One region of the Zafaria sp. Z1313 genome, then DNA from elsewhere that is predicted to be linked to it. Evidence: predicted binding sites of a transcription regulator. Region 1 holds the regulator's gene; the other holds the start of a gene.
What was found. Region 1 encodes HspR, which represses chaperone genes until heat shock. Its sites were predicted from a motif close to AAGTTGAGTCNNNNNGACTCAACTT; they were not measured.
Positions count from the first base shown of each region.

Region 2: the regulator HspR is predicted to act here: its motif matches at 4,655-4,679, upstream of ACQ3I4_RS08530 (Hsp20/alpha crystallin family protein).

Region 1 is NZ_JBNWUK010000003.1:57,231-64,014, reverse strand. It holds gene clpB (ATP-dependent chaperone ClpB) at 1-106, opposite strand, end outside; gene ACQ3I4_RS05040 (YceI family protein) at 213-770, opposite strand; gene ACQ3I4_RS05035 (YccF domain-containing protein) at 844-1,248, opposite strand; gene ACQ3I4_RS05030 (polysaccharide deacetylase family protein) at 1,429-2,937, shown strand; gene trmB (tRNA (guanosine(46)-N7)-methyltransferase TrmB) at 2,958-3,824, shown strand; gene ACQ3I4_RS05020 (alpha/beta hydrolase) at 3,844-4,782, opposite strand; gene ACQ3I4_RS05015 (heat shock protein transcriptional repressor HspR) at 4,764-5,219, opposite strand; gene ACQ3I4_RS05010 (DnaJ C-terminal domain-containing protein) at 5,278-6,258, opposite strand; gene ACQ3I4_RS05005 (nucleotide exchange factor GrpE) at 6,355-6,784, opposite strand, start outside.
Region 2 is NZ_JBNWUK010000006.1:177,438-184,221, reverse strand. It holds gene ACQ3I4_RS08550 (polyprenyl synthetase family protein) at 1-1,056, opposite strand, end outside; gene ACQ3I4_RS08545 (TspO/MBR family protein) at 1,138-2,079, shown strand; gene ACQ3I4_RS08540 (SDR family oxidoreductase) at 2,076-3,572, shown strand; gene ACQ3I4_RS08535 (hypothetical protein) at 3,601-3,933, opposite strand; gene ACQ3I4_RS08530 (Hsp20/alpha crystallin family protein) at 4,138-4,584, opposite strand; gene ACQ3I4_RS08525 (hypothetical protein) at 4,770-5,003, shown strand; gene ACQ3I4_RS08520 (DUF3800 domain-containing protein) at 5,266-5,877, shown strand; gene ACQ3I4_RS08515 (D-serine ammonia-lyase) at 5,965-6,784, shown strand, end outside.

The DNA.
Region 1 (6,784 bases):
CCTTGAGCAGGTGGGCGGGTTCGACCTGCGGGTTGCCCGCGGTCGAGGCGTTCATGCCGGCGGCGGACAGCGCCTCCTGGCTCTGGGTGGTGAATTTGGCGTCCACGGGGTTCCTCTCTCTGCACGGACTGTCTCTACTCAAACTTGAGTCTACTCAACTCAACTTTAAACGGGGAGCGTTTATTCCGTGGGCGGAACCCGCGCGGACTCCCCTATTCCTGCTCCTGCTTGACGGCCGAGAGCTCGAACTCCAGGAGCACGCGCTCGGAGACCAGGACGCCGCCGGAATCGAGCGCCGCGTTCCAGTTCACGCCGTAGTCCTTGCGGTCGATCCGGCGGCTGCCCTCGAAGCCCGCCCGCAGCTGGCCGAACGGATCCCGCTCGACGCCCGTGAACTCGATCGGCACGGAGACCTCGTGGGTCGTGCCCTTGATGGTCAGGTGCCCGTTGACCACGAAGCCGTTCTCCTCGACCTGGTCGATCCGGGTCGATTCGAACACGATCTCCGGGAACTGCGGGGCGTCGAAGAAGTCGTTCGTGCGCAGGTGCTGGTCGCGGTCGGCGTTGCGCGTGTCGATGCTGGCCACCTGGATCACGAGCCGCACGCTCGAGTGCCTGGGCTCCTCGGCGTCGACCGTGATGGTCCCCTCGACATCGTTGAAGGCGCCGCGGACCTTGGTCACCATGGCGTGCCGGGCCTGGAAGCCGACGCGGCTGTGCGCCGGGTCGAGCTTCCACACGCCGGTGTAGTTCGGATCGATCGCGATCATCTGAAGTCCCCTGTTCGTCTGACGGTCTACGGGCGGTGCCTCCGCCGTCCCCGGGGACAATCTACCGCCCGGCTCAGGCGTGGCGGTAGGCGGGAAGCCGCGCGCCGCTCGGGACGATCTCCTTGCCGAGCGGGACGAGCGAGACCGGGATCAGCTTGAGGTTGGCGATGCCGAGCGGGATCCCGATGATGCTCACGAACATCGGGATGGCGGTCAGCACGTGGCCGATCGCGATCCACAGTCCCGCCACGAGGATCCAAATGACGTTGCCGATCGTGGACATCAGCCCGGTGCGTCCGCCCCGGTCCACGATCGTGCGGCCGAACGGCCAGAGCGCGTAGGCGGCGATGCGGAACGAGGCGATCCCGAACGGGATGGTCACGATCAACAGGCAGCAGACGATGCCGGCCAGGACGTAGCCGAGGGCCAGCCAGATGCCGCCGAAGAGGAGCCAGATGACATTGAGGATCGCGGACAGCGGTGACTTCATGTCCCCCATTCTGTCCCCGGGCCCGGCGCGGCGCCATGGGGGTTTGCCCTGAGCCGTCCCCGGTCGCCGGTCCGCGCCGCCGTCACGAGCTAAAGGTTTGCTAACGATCCCCCCTCCGGGCGCCCTTCCGGCGCCCCTCGTCCGCCGGCACCCCGCAGACTGGAACCCATGACCTCCCCCCGACGACTCCGGCTTCAGTGTGCCCTTGCCGCCTCCGCGGCCCTGGCGCTGGCCGCGTGCGCCCCGCCGGCGCCCGTCGTCGTCCCGGACGCGGCGCTCGTGCCCTCCGCCCTCTCGGCGCGGACGGCGGTGGGCGGCGAGGGCCTCCCCGAGGAGATGGTGCCGGGACTCGAGGGGGTGAGCCTGGGCGGGCGGGCACCGGACGTCTACGGCCGCTGGTTCGCCTGGCCGGGCCACCCGGGGTTCGCCGAGGCGCAGCGCGGGGTCGTCACCGCGGCGGCCCGGGACTTCGCGGCGGCCGCGCGGGGCCAGGCCTCCGGGGTGGCGGAGCTGAACGTCCAGCCGGCCCTGACCGCCGCCTCGCCGGAGGCGGTCGCCGTCCGTCTGACGCAGTACTCGAGCCTCGGCGGCGACGCCGGCAGCTCCTACACGACCGTCTGGTTCCAGCCCGGCCGGGGCTCCCTGGACACGCGGGCCCTCTTCCGTTCCGGCGCCGCGTGGGAGGACTTCCGCGGCCTCGTCGCCGAGGTGCTCGGGCAGCATCCGGACGTCCTGCCCGAGGCCGTCGGGGACCTCGACGACGCGTTGCTGGATTCCCTGAACTTCGACGCCGCGGGGAACGGACAGGTGGAGTTCGACGACGGCTCCGTCGCCCCCTCCACGGCGGGCGCCGTCGTCGCGGCCGTCCCTTCCGCCGCCCTGCTGCCCCTCCTCGGGGACGCGGGCGTCGCCGCGCGGGCGGCGGGCATGGCGCCGTCGCCCGTGGCCGGCCCCGCCGGGGACGGGAACCGGGAGGACGACGGCGGGGCCGGCGGCGCGTCGTCGTCCTCCGGCGGCGCGGCGTCGCTGGGCGGCGCGGTGGACGCCGCGCTGGGGGCGGGCCCCGTGGACTGCGCCGTCGAGCTCTGCGTGGCGCTGACCTTCGACGACGGCCCGGGCCCGCACACGGCAGCGCTTCTGGACCACTTGGGCTCCCACGACGCCCGGGCGAGCTTCTTCGTCGTCGGACCACATGCCGCGCGCCATCCCGGGCTGCTGCGGCGGGCGGCCGCCGAGGGGCACGAGATCGGCAACCACACGTGGAGCCACCGGGCGCTGACCGCGCTCGGCGCGGACGGCGTGGGCCGAGAGCTGGGCCGGACGGCGGACGCCGTCGCGGCGGCCACGGGGACGGCGCCCACGCTCATGCGCCCGCCGTACGGAGCGGACGACGACGCGGTGAACCGGCTCGCCCATACGCCGGTGGTGCTGTGGGACGTGGACTCCCGCGACCTCGAGCTGCGCGATGCGGCGCGGATCGCCGACGCCGCCGTGGAGTCCGTCCGGCCGGGCTCGATCGTCCTGCTGCATGACGTCCAGGCGGAGACCGTCGCGGCCGTCCCGCGCATCCTGGAGCGCCTCGGCGCCGAGGGGTACCGGTTCGTCACCGTCTCCGAGCTGCTCGCCTCCCAGGCACCGCGGGCCGGTGTCGCCTACGAGCACGGTCCACGGCACTGACCCCGCGTAGAATCGTCCCAATGAGCCTCCCCGAAGACCACAAGCCGCCCGTCAGCGGACGAGCGGTGCAGGACCCCAGCTTCTACCGCACCGAACCCGTCTCGTTCGTCCGCCGCGGCTCGCGCCTGCACGGCCGGCGCGCCGAGGCCTGGGACCGGCAGGCGGAGCGCTTCCTCGTCGACGTGCCCCGGCACCACGCCGACACCTCGGTCCTCGCCGGAGCGGAGTTCGATCCCGCGGCGGTCTTCGGCCGCACGGCACCGCTGACCGTGGAAATCGGCTCGGGCCTCGGCGAGGCCGTGGCAGCGGCCGCCGAGGCGCACCCGGAACGCGACTTCCTCGCCGTCGAGGTCTACCGCCCCGGGCTCGCGCAGCTGCTGCTGCGGATCGAGCAGAAGGGCCTCGAGAACGTCCGCGCCGTGCAGGCGAACGCCCCCGAGGTCCTCGACGTCCTCCTGGGCCCGGGCTCCGTGGACGAGCTCTGGGTCTTCTTCCCCGATCCCTGGCACAAGGCGCGCCACCACAAGCGCCGGCTCGTCAAGGAGTCGTTCGCCGACAAGGCCGCCCGCGTGCTCGCACCCGGTGCCACGTGGCGGCTCGCGACGGACTGGTCCGACTACGCGGAGCAGATGCGCTCCGTCCTCGACGCCTCGGCCTCGTTCGAGTCCCTCCATCCGGGGGAGCTGGCCGGAGACGACGGCCCCCTGGCCCGGGTCCGCCGCGCCGGCCTCGAGGGCCGCGACCCGGAGCCGGACGCCACGGATCCACTCGGCGGCTGGGCGCCGCGCTACGAGGGCCGGATCCCCACGAGCTTCGAGTCCAAGGCGCGGAAGGCGGGACGGCTCGTCTTCGACCTCGCGTACCGGCGGACGACGGCGGACGCCTGACGACCGGGCGCAAGCCTGGCTAGGCGAGCGGCTCGAGCCCGGCGGTGACGAGGGCCAGGTTCCGCAGCGAGAGCGTCCCGGGATCGCGGTATCCGTAGCGCGGACGACCCGCCCCGGGAACGAACCGCGAGGTGTTGTGCCCCGTCACCGGCAGGAGCCCGAGACCGGGCCGGCCGTCGACGTCGAACACCCTCCCGGCGGGGCGCGTGCGGCCGCTGAGCCGGCGCCCCAGACGGGCCAGCGCGTCGTCGGCCGCGACCGCCTCGAAGACCCGGTGCGCCGGGACGCCGAGCAGGGACGGATCGGCCGCGAGCCGCCGCGGCATGCCCGCCGAGCCCGTCGTCGCGAGGCAGGAAACGGTCCCGGAAGCGCGCTCGGCGGCCAGCGCGGCGAGCCCGTGGGCGGCGACGGTCGCGCCGTAGGAATGGGCCTCGACCGCGGTGCGGGGTCCGTCGGGGCGCCAGCGGGCGAAGCGCTGCAGCTCGTGGCTGAAGCGCTCGGCAGCGGCCCGGGCCCGGAGGTCGAGGACCGCGTGCGCCAGGGTCGGGGCGGGGTATCCGAGCCACGCCACGACGGCCGGGGACCCGACCCCGACGACGCGTTGCTCCAGGAGCAGCTGGCCCGCCTCGCGCACCGTGCCCCACATCGCGGTCTCGGGTGCGATCCCCACTCCGGAGAGCTGCCACGTGACGAGATCGGCCGCGTCGAGCTCGCCGACGGCCACCGCGGCGAGTGGCCGCGGGCCCTCGAGGTCCAGGAACAAGAGGTGGCGGGGCGGGATCGCGGCGTCCATCGAGCCGGGCCGCAGGGCGTGGGCGACGCCGTCGACAGCGGCCTTGGCGCGCTGTGGCATGGCGTCGCGCTCCCGCATCCGGGCGCGGAAGCGTTCCATGGCCCGCTCGCTGAGCGCGGCGTAGCCGCCGTCCGGGACCGGCCCGCCTAGCCGCGCGGCCGCCACAGCACCACGGCCTGGCTGCGGGCCCGCGGACGCTGCCCGCGCGCGAGCGTGACGACCTCGCCCGCGACGCCGGCGGCGAAGACGCGGGCGTGCTCGACGGCGCGGGCCGCACGCACGTCGTCGAGTTCCTCCATCAGCTCCCCGACGCGGGCCCGGAGGGCGGCGACCTGGTTCTCGAGCTCGAGGATCCTGCGGATCCCCTCGAGGGACACGCCGTCCTTGGACAGTCGCTGCACCTCGCGCAGCAGCTCGACGTCGTAGCGGGAATACCGGCGCTGCTTGCCGCGCTGTCGGGACGGGGAGACGAGCCCGAGCCGGTCGTACTGGCGCAGGGTCTGCGGGTGCATGTCTGCGAGCTCGGCGGCGACGGAGATCACGAACACGGGCGTGAAGCGGTCCACCCCGAACGGCTCGGGGCCGGTGCTGCGGGGGGCCATGCGGTCCCTCCTTTCCTCGGGGCGTCGTCGCGGTGCCGCCGGCCGGGCGGCCGGGGCCTTAGAGCGCGGCCTTGGCGGCCAGTCCCGCCCGGGGATCGGCGCCGGCGGTGGCCTCGGCGAACGCCTTGACGGCCGCCTCCGCCTCGGCGTTGAGGTTCTGCGGGACGACGACGTCGAGCACCACGAGCAGGTCGCCGGCCTCCTGGGCCGTCTTCACGCCGCGGCCGCCGAGGCGCAGGGTCCGGCCCGAGCCCGAGCCGGCGGGCACCTTGACCTTGACCGTGTCGCCCGCGGGCGTCGGCACCTCGATGCTGCCGCCCAGGGCCGCCTCGGAGAACGTGACGGGCACGTGGATGCGGATGTTGTTGCCCTCCCGTTGGAAGAACGGGTGCGCCTTGACCGAGACCTTGACGAGGAGGTCGCCCTGGCCGGCCGGGCCTGGCTGGCCCTTGCCGCGCACGCGCACGGTCTGCCCGTCCTTGATGCCGGCGGGGATGCGCACCTCGATCACCTCGCCGGTGGACTCGCGCAGGGAGACCGTGGTCCCCCGCAGCGAACCGCCGAAGGAGATCGTCGTGGTGGCGGTGCGGTCCGCACCCTTCTGCGCGGGCTGGCCGAAGCCGCCCGGCTGGCCGCCGAATCCGCCGAAGAGGTCCGCGAACTCGGGCGGGACCTGCCCGCCGCCGAAGCCCGAGGGGCCGCGCCGGGCGCCGCCGGGTCCGCCCCCGAACAGGTTGCCGAAGATGTCGTCGAAGCCGGCACCGGCCGCTCCCCCGGGGCCCCCGGCCTGGAACCGCGCCCCGGAGCCCATGGCCCGGATCGCGTCGTACTGCTGGCGCTGCTCGGGATCGGACAGCACGGAGTTGGCCTCGGTGATGTCCTTGAACTTCTGCTCCGCTCCCGGGTTCCCCGCATTGGTGTCGGGGTGGTGGGTGCGGGCCAGCTTGCGGTAGGCCTTCTTGATGTCGGCCTCGCTCGCGTCCTTGGAGACGCCGAGAATCGCGTAGAAGTCCTTGTCGACCCAGTCCTGGCTTGCCATGAGGCGCCTCCTTTCAACGTCGGGTGATGGTGTCCGGCCCGTGGACCGGTGCGGCGGGCGGGCGGGCCGTGGTGGACCGCCCGCCCGCCGCGGCGGCTACTCGCCCGTGGAGACGATCACCTGGGCGGCGCGGATGACGCGCTCGCCCTTCTTGTAGCCGGGACGGAGGACCTGGGCGACGTGGTCGGCCGGGATCTCCGGATGCGGCTGCTGCATGAGCGCCTCGTGGACGGTGGGGTCGAATCCGGCCCCCGCTTCCCCGATGCGCTCGAGCCCGTGGCCGCCGAGGATCGTGTCCAGCTTGCGGGCCACGGCCGCGAACGGCCCGTCCTCGAGGTCGCCGTGCTGGCGCGCGGCGTCGAGGTCGTCGAGCACCGGGAGCAGGCTCGCGAGCACGGTCTGGACGGCGAGCTCGCGCACGCCCTCCCGGTCGCGCTCGACGCGCTTGCGGTAGTTGACGTACTCGGCCTGCAGCCGCAACAGGTCGTTGCGCAGCTCGGCCTCGGCCGCGCTGCTACCGGAGTCC
Region 2 (6,784 bases), on a different contig from region 1:
GAGCCCGGCCGCGCGGTCGAGCGCGGACCGGCAGAGCGCGGAGGCGATGCGCCGCGCCTCCCCGGGCGCGCCGCTGGCCTGCAGCGCGCGCTTGGCCGCGGCGGGGTCGGGGTCCTCCCCGCGGCGCCGCGCGTCCCGGTCGGCGCGCAGGAGCGACGCGGCCTCCGGGTCCTGGACGGCGAGGGCGGTCAGTACGGTGCTCTTGCCCTCGCGCAGGTCCGAGTCCGACGGCTTGCCCGTGGCTCCCGGGTGCCCGAACGTCCCGAGGACGTCGTCTGCGATCTGGTAGGCGGCGCCGAGCTCCCGCCCGACGGCGGCGAGCGCGGCGGCCGCGACGGGATCCGCCCCGGCGAGGAGGGCGCCCGCGCGCAACGGGGCCTCGAAGGAGTAGGAGGCGGTCTTGAGCCGTTCCATGCGCAGCACGTCCGCGAGCGGTGCGGGCTCGTCGCCCCAGGACAACAGCACGTCCTCGAGCTCGCCGGCGGCCGCGGCCTCGACGGCCCCGTGGAAGGCGTCGAGGACGTCGTCCGCCTCCCGCCGGCCGGCGACCGCGTCGGCGGCCAGCCGGACCGCGGCGGCCAGGAGCAGGTCCCCAGCGATGATCGCGACGCTGTCGCCGGCGTGGCGGGCGTGCGGCGCGCGTTGCGCCGCGGCGCGTTCGGCGTAGGACGCCCCGACGGTCGGGTTTCCGCGGCGCAGGACGTCGCGGTCGATCACGTCGTCGTGGATGAGCAGGGCCGCGTGGAGCAGTTCGAACGCGCAGGCCAGTCGGTGCATCGGTTCCCGGTCCCCTCCGCCGAAGGCGTCGAAGCCGAGGGCCACGAGCCGCGGCCGGGTCATCTTGCCGCCCGGGACCGTAGACTCGAGCCGGCGCCACAGCCGGGCGGCCTCGGCGGAGAACCGTTCCGCCCGCCGCCTCTGCCGCGCGAGCTGGCTGGCCAGCAGGGACTGGACCGCGTGGATGTCGCCGTCGATCGCCGGTCGGATCGTCCCGGCGTCGGGCGCCGGGGGCCGGTCCGGGGCCAGGGTCGCGGTGTCCGCGCTCGCATCGTCCATGGAAGTATCTTACTTAGTTTATTGTTAGATTGGCTAGCAAGAAGTTCGGGCGGTCCCGCCAGCAGGAGGACACTGATTGCCATGACCGAAAATCCACACGCGGACACGCGCGGCGCCGCGCACATCGGGGCCCCCGCCGGAGGTATCGCTCCCGCCCTCGGGACGGCCGCCGCGGTCGCCGCGGCGATCTTCCTCGCGTTCGTCGGCAGCGGCGCGGCGGGCGGCACGCCGATCCAGGAGGCCGCCGGCGGATGGCTGGACTCCGACAGCACTCCCCTCGCACCCGGCACGGGGGCGTTCCGCATCTGGTCGGTGATCTACGCGGGGCTGGCGGGCTACGCCGTGCTGCAACTCCTGCCGCTCTCGCGCGGCAGCGCCTTCCACGCGCGACTGCGCCCGTGGGCCGCCGCCTCGGCCCTGCTCAACGGCGTCTGGATCTGGGTGGTCCAGGCCGGGCTCCTCTGGCTGAGCCTCATCGTGATCGTGGTGCTGCTCGCCGTGCTGTGCCGGATCCTGATGCTCCTGGGCGAGCGCCGCGGCGCCGCGCGTTCCGAGCTCGTGCTGGTGGACGGGACGTTCGGCCTGTACCTGGGCTGGGTGTCCGTGGCCACGGTCGCCAACGCGGCCGGCTGGCTCGGCTCGCTCGGCGTCGGCGCGACCGGCACGCCGGCCCCGGGAAGCGGGCGCCAGGACTGGGCGGACTGGGTGGAGCCGGCCGGGATCGCGGTGCTCGCCGTAGCGGTCGTCGTCGGGCTCGCGGTCGCCGCCTACGGGCGTGGACGCATCGGCCCCTCCCTGGCCCTCGCGTGGGGACTGGCCTGGATCGCTGCGGGCCGGCTGGGCGACGGACCGGCGTCGCCGCCGATCGCGTGGGCCGCGGCGGTGGCGGCCGGCGCCGTCGCCCTCGGCACGGCCCTGCTGCGCTGGCGGCGGGAACGCACCGTGAAACGCCTTCGGGCAACGGGAGAAGCGGGTGGACGCCCGCCGGCGTCCAGCGGGCCGAGGGAAACGGGCGACGCATGAGCCGCATCGCCGTCGCGGGAGCCACCGGCTACATCGGCGGCCGCCTCGTGCCTCGGCTGATCGAGGCCGGCCACGAGGTCCGCGTCCTCACCCGCCGCGCGGCCCGATTGCGCGACATCCCCTGGGCGGGGTCGGTCGAGGTGGTCGAGGGAAGCTGCGAGGAGCGGGAGGCGGCCGAACGCCTGTGCGCCGGTGTGGACACCCTCTACTACCTGGTGCATTCCATGGGCGGGCATCCGGACTTCGAAGACGCCGAGGAACGCTGTGCCCGCGTGATGGCCGAGGCCGCCCGGACCCGTGGCGTGGGGCGGATCGTCTACCTCTCGGGGCTGCATCCCGACGGGGAGCTCAGCCGGCACCTGCGCTCCCGGGTGCGCGTGGGAGAGCTCCTGTCCGCGTCGGGAGTCCCCACGGTGGTCCTCCAGGCGGGGCTCGTCATCGGATCCGGCTCGGCGAGCTTCGAGATGGTGCGGCACCTGACCGAAGTCCTGCCCGTCATGCCCGCGCCGCGGTGGGTGCTCAATCGCGTCCAGCCCATCGCCGTGCGCGACGCCCTGCACTACTTGTGCGCGTGCGCCTCGCTGCCTGCCGGAACCTCAGGGGCGTTCGACGTCGGAGGCCCGGAAGCGCACAGCTACGCCGACATGATGCGCCTCTACGCCGAGGCCGCGGGACTGCGGCGGCCCGCGATCCTCCCGCTCCCCGTCCTCACGCCATGGCTGGCCGCCCAATGGGTGAACCTCGTGACGCCGATCCCGCGCTCGCTCGCCGTTCCACTCGTCGGCTCCCTGCAACACGACTGCGTGGTGCGCGAACGGCGCATAGACCACCTCGTCCCGCGCCCCGCCGGCGGACTGACGCCCTACCGCCGGGCCGTGGAACTCGCCCTGGAGAAGATCGGCACCGACGCCGTGGAGACCTCGTGGGCCACCGCGCACGCCGTCGCCCAGCCCGCCGACCCGTTGCCCAGCGATCCTGACTGGGCCGGGCGCCCCGTCTACGTCGACGTCCGCGAGCTCGACGTCGACGCTCCCCCGGAAGCCGTGTTCGGCGTCGTCCAGGGAATCGGCGGAGGAAACGGCTGGTACTCGCTGCCGGGCGCCTGGGGCGTCCGCGGGCTGATCGACAAGCTCGCCGGCGGCGTGGGACTGCGGCGCGGCCGCCGCAGCAGCACGCGCCTCCTGCTCGGCGACGTCGTCGACTTCTGGCGCGTCGAGGAAGTGGAGCAGGACCGGCTCCTGCGGCTTCGCGCGGAGATGCGCGTCCCCGGAAACGCGTGGCTCGAGTTCACGATCGAACCGCGGGGATCCGGCAGCCTGTACCGCCAGCGGGCCGTCTTCTTCCCCCGCGGGCTCGCCGGGCGGCTCTACTGGTGGTCAGTGGCCCCGTTTCACGGCCACATCTTCGGCTCGATGGTGCGCCGCATCACCGCCGCGGCCCTGCAGGCCGCCGGCACGGAAACCGCCCCCGGGCCGGAGCCGGCGGGCCGCTGAGGCTCCGGCGCGGCCCGGGCCGCCGGCATCACCCTTCCGGAGGGATCGCGATGGACTCCTCCCCGCAGACGAGCAGCAGCCCGGAAGCATCGCCTTCGAGGGCGCATGCGGCGGGATCGATCCGCGCACCCTCCGTGAACGTCCCGCCGAGCGCGAGCATCCCCACCGCGGCCGCCGCGGTCAGGACGTAGGTGACGAGCATCCAGCCGTGGCCCGAGGGTCCGGCGTGGAACACGTAGCCGGGGTCGGGGGCAAGCGCTCCGTGCATCCAGAGCACGACATGCAGCAGCCCGCCGCCCGCCGCCACGCAGGCCGCGGCGACGCCCCAGGCCCGGCGCGGCCCGCCGTCGTTCCGTTCCATACGCCCCTCACTGCCGCCGGCCGTCCGCTGTACCTACCCATCATGCCCCCGGGATCCCCCTCCGGGTCGTCGTCGCGGAGGGATGCCGGGAGGGGCCGGCGGGCGGCGCCGACACGCGGGCGCCCGGCTCCCGCGGACCAGGAGGTCCGCCGGAACCGGGCGCGTCGGACCGGGCGGCGATGCGCCGCTCGGCAGGAGTGCGGCCTACTGCTCGGAGGCCTCCGAGCCGGCGAGCTCTCCGACCTCGGCGTGCTCGCCGGTCCGGACGGCGATCTTGCGCGGCTTGGCGCTCTCGCGGACCGGGATGACCACGGACAGCACGCCGTTCTCGTAGCGGGCGGTGATGTTCTCCGTGTCGACGCCCTGGCCGAGGTTGAGCTGGCGCAGGAAGCTGCCGCCGCGGCGTTCGCGGTTGAGCCATTTCACGCCCTCCGCGCCCGAGAGCGTGCGCTCGGCGCGGATGGTGAGCAGCTGGCCGTCGACGTCGATGTCCACGGAACCGGGGTCGATGCCCGGCAGGTCGGCGTCGAGGATGTAGCGGTCGCCCTGGCGGTAGAGGTCCATGGGCATCTCGCGCAGGCCCTGGCGGTTGTCGAGCAGCGCGCCGGCCATGCGGTCGAGTTCGCGGAACGGATCGAAGTTCGTAGCCATGTTGATCAACTCCTGTGGTGTGGCACCGTGCGTGCCATCGGCGGTTCGGTGGCGGATTCGGCCTCCGCCAGAGTTGAGCGTCATGCGCTCAACTTGTCTCGAATTTAGCACTCTACCCTCGAGAGTGCCAATAGTTTTCCGCCCCGTTCTCCGACGGCGAACCCGCCCCGTGCAACGATGGATCCATGCGCTCCGCACCCCTCTGGCTCAAGATCCTCGTCACCGTGACCGGGCTACTGGTCCTCGCGGCCTCGTTCACCGGACTGGCCGCGGGCTCGCCCCTGCCCACGATCGCCTTCATCGGCGCGGCGGGCCTCCTGGCCTACTTGGGGATCGACGAACTGCGCTCCCGCGGCGCCCGGGCGGCGCGCGCCCGCGATTCCGGGAACGACGCCGGACGGCCGGGTCCGGCGGACTGAGCGCCCTCGCGGGCCAGACGAATCCGGCCCCGTGCGTCCGTCGACGCGGCGCATCTCAACGACGGAGGGAACCACCGCCGCAGGCTTGTTGTCGGACGCGTCGGATAGATTCGCTTCACGTGACTGTCTCTTCGACGGAAGGAGCCAAGCTAGCCATGTTGTTGGCGTACCTCGACGAGTCGAGCCGAGGAGCGAAGGGGAATTTCTACTACGTCGGTCCCTTCTCGTCACCGAACATCAAGCCAGGTTCATCGAGGAACAGATGAACGGAATCGGCCAGCTGATTTCCGACCAGATCCCGGGATTCGATCCGACGACGGAGTTCCACGCCACCGATGTCTTCCAAGTCCGTGGAGCGTGGAAGTCCGTCCCCATCCCGATCCGGACTCGAGCGTGCCGTTTGGCGGCCAAGGCACTGGGGGACTCAGGCGCGGATTTCTTCCTCCGCGGCGTCGACGTCCGCGCCCTGCGCCAACGCTACTCCGTGGCGCACGATCCCCACGTGCTCGCGGTGTGCCAGTCCCTCGAGTCCATGCAAGAGCACACCAGCTCAAAGGGCGGGAAGGGACCAAACGTCTTGGTGATCGCCGACGAACACCACACGGCGAAGGACAGCCGAACGCGCTTCGCCGGGCTACGCCGCGCGCCACTTAACGGGTTCACACGGCTGACGCTGTCCAACTTCCTCGACACCATCTACTTCGGCCCCTCGGACCACAGCCGGCTCTTGCAAGCGGCTGACCTTGCCACGTTCTTCTTGACTCGTATCCGCCATGAACAGCCTGAGCGGCATCCCGAGGCGATCAAGGCCCTGAACTCCATCCGTAAAGACCTCAAGAAGATCACTCGACGGGAGTACCTATGGTCGCCTTAAACTCGAAACCCCCGCGTGGGCGGGGGCTCGGATGGGCTGGAGGCGACGAATCGCGTCCTGCGCCTACAACTATACGGGCATCTTGATATGAGGCAAGACGCCCCTCCCGACCTCCTCGCCGACCCCGTCGTCGCGGCCCTCGCCCGCGCCGAGGAGACGGCGTGGTTCCGCGCGGAGCCGGCCCGCACCGGCGTCGTCCTGGCGGGGTCCGGACTGGACCCGGCGATCGTCGAGGCGGCCCGCGCCCGCTTCCGCCGCTTCGCGCCGTGGTTCGCCGAGCGCTTCGCGGACACGGGTCCCACGCACGGCATCCTCGAGTCCCCTCTCCAGGGCGCGCCGCGGATGCAGGCCGCGCTCGGCCGGCGCCTGGGCCGCGGACTGCCGGGCCGGCTCTGGATCAAGCGCGACGACGCCCTGCCCGTGAGCGGCTCCATCAAGGCCCGGGGCGGCATCCACGAGGTCCTCGAGCTCGCCGAGCGCCTCGCCGTCGTCGCCGGCGTCCTGCGCCCCGGCGACGACGCCCGCGCGCTCACCACCCCGGCGGCGCGCGGGGTCCTCGCCCGGCACGGCATCGCCGTCGGATCCACCGGCAACCTGGGGCTCTCCATCGGCATCGCCGCCTCGGAGCTCGGCCTCGCCACCACCGTGCACATGTCCCACGACGCCCGCGCCTGGAAGAAGGAGCTCCTGCGCGCCCGCGGGGTCGAGGTGATCGAGCACTCCGGCGACTTCTCCGCCGCGGTCGCCGCCGGGCGCGCCGAGGCCGCCGCGGATCCGTCCGTGCACTTCGTCGACGACGAGGCCTCGCTGAGCCTCTTCGCGGGCTACGCGGTGGCCGGCGCGCGTCTCGCGGCGCAGCTGCGGGCCCTGGAGTGCGACGTCGATGCCGACCACCCGCTGTTCGTGC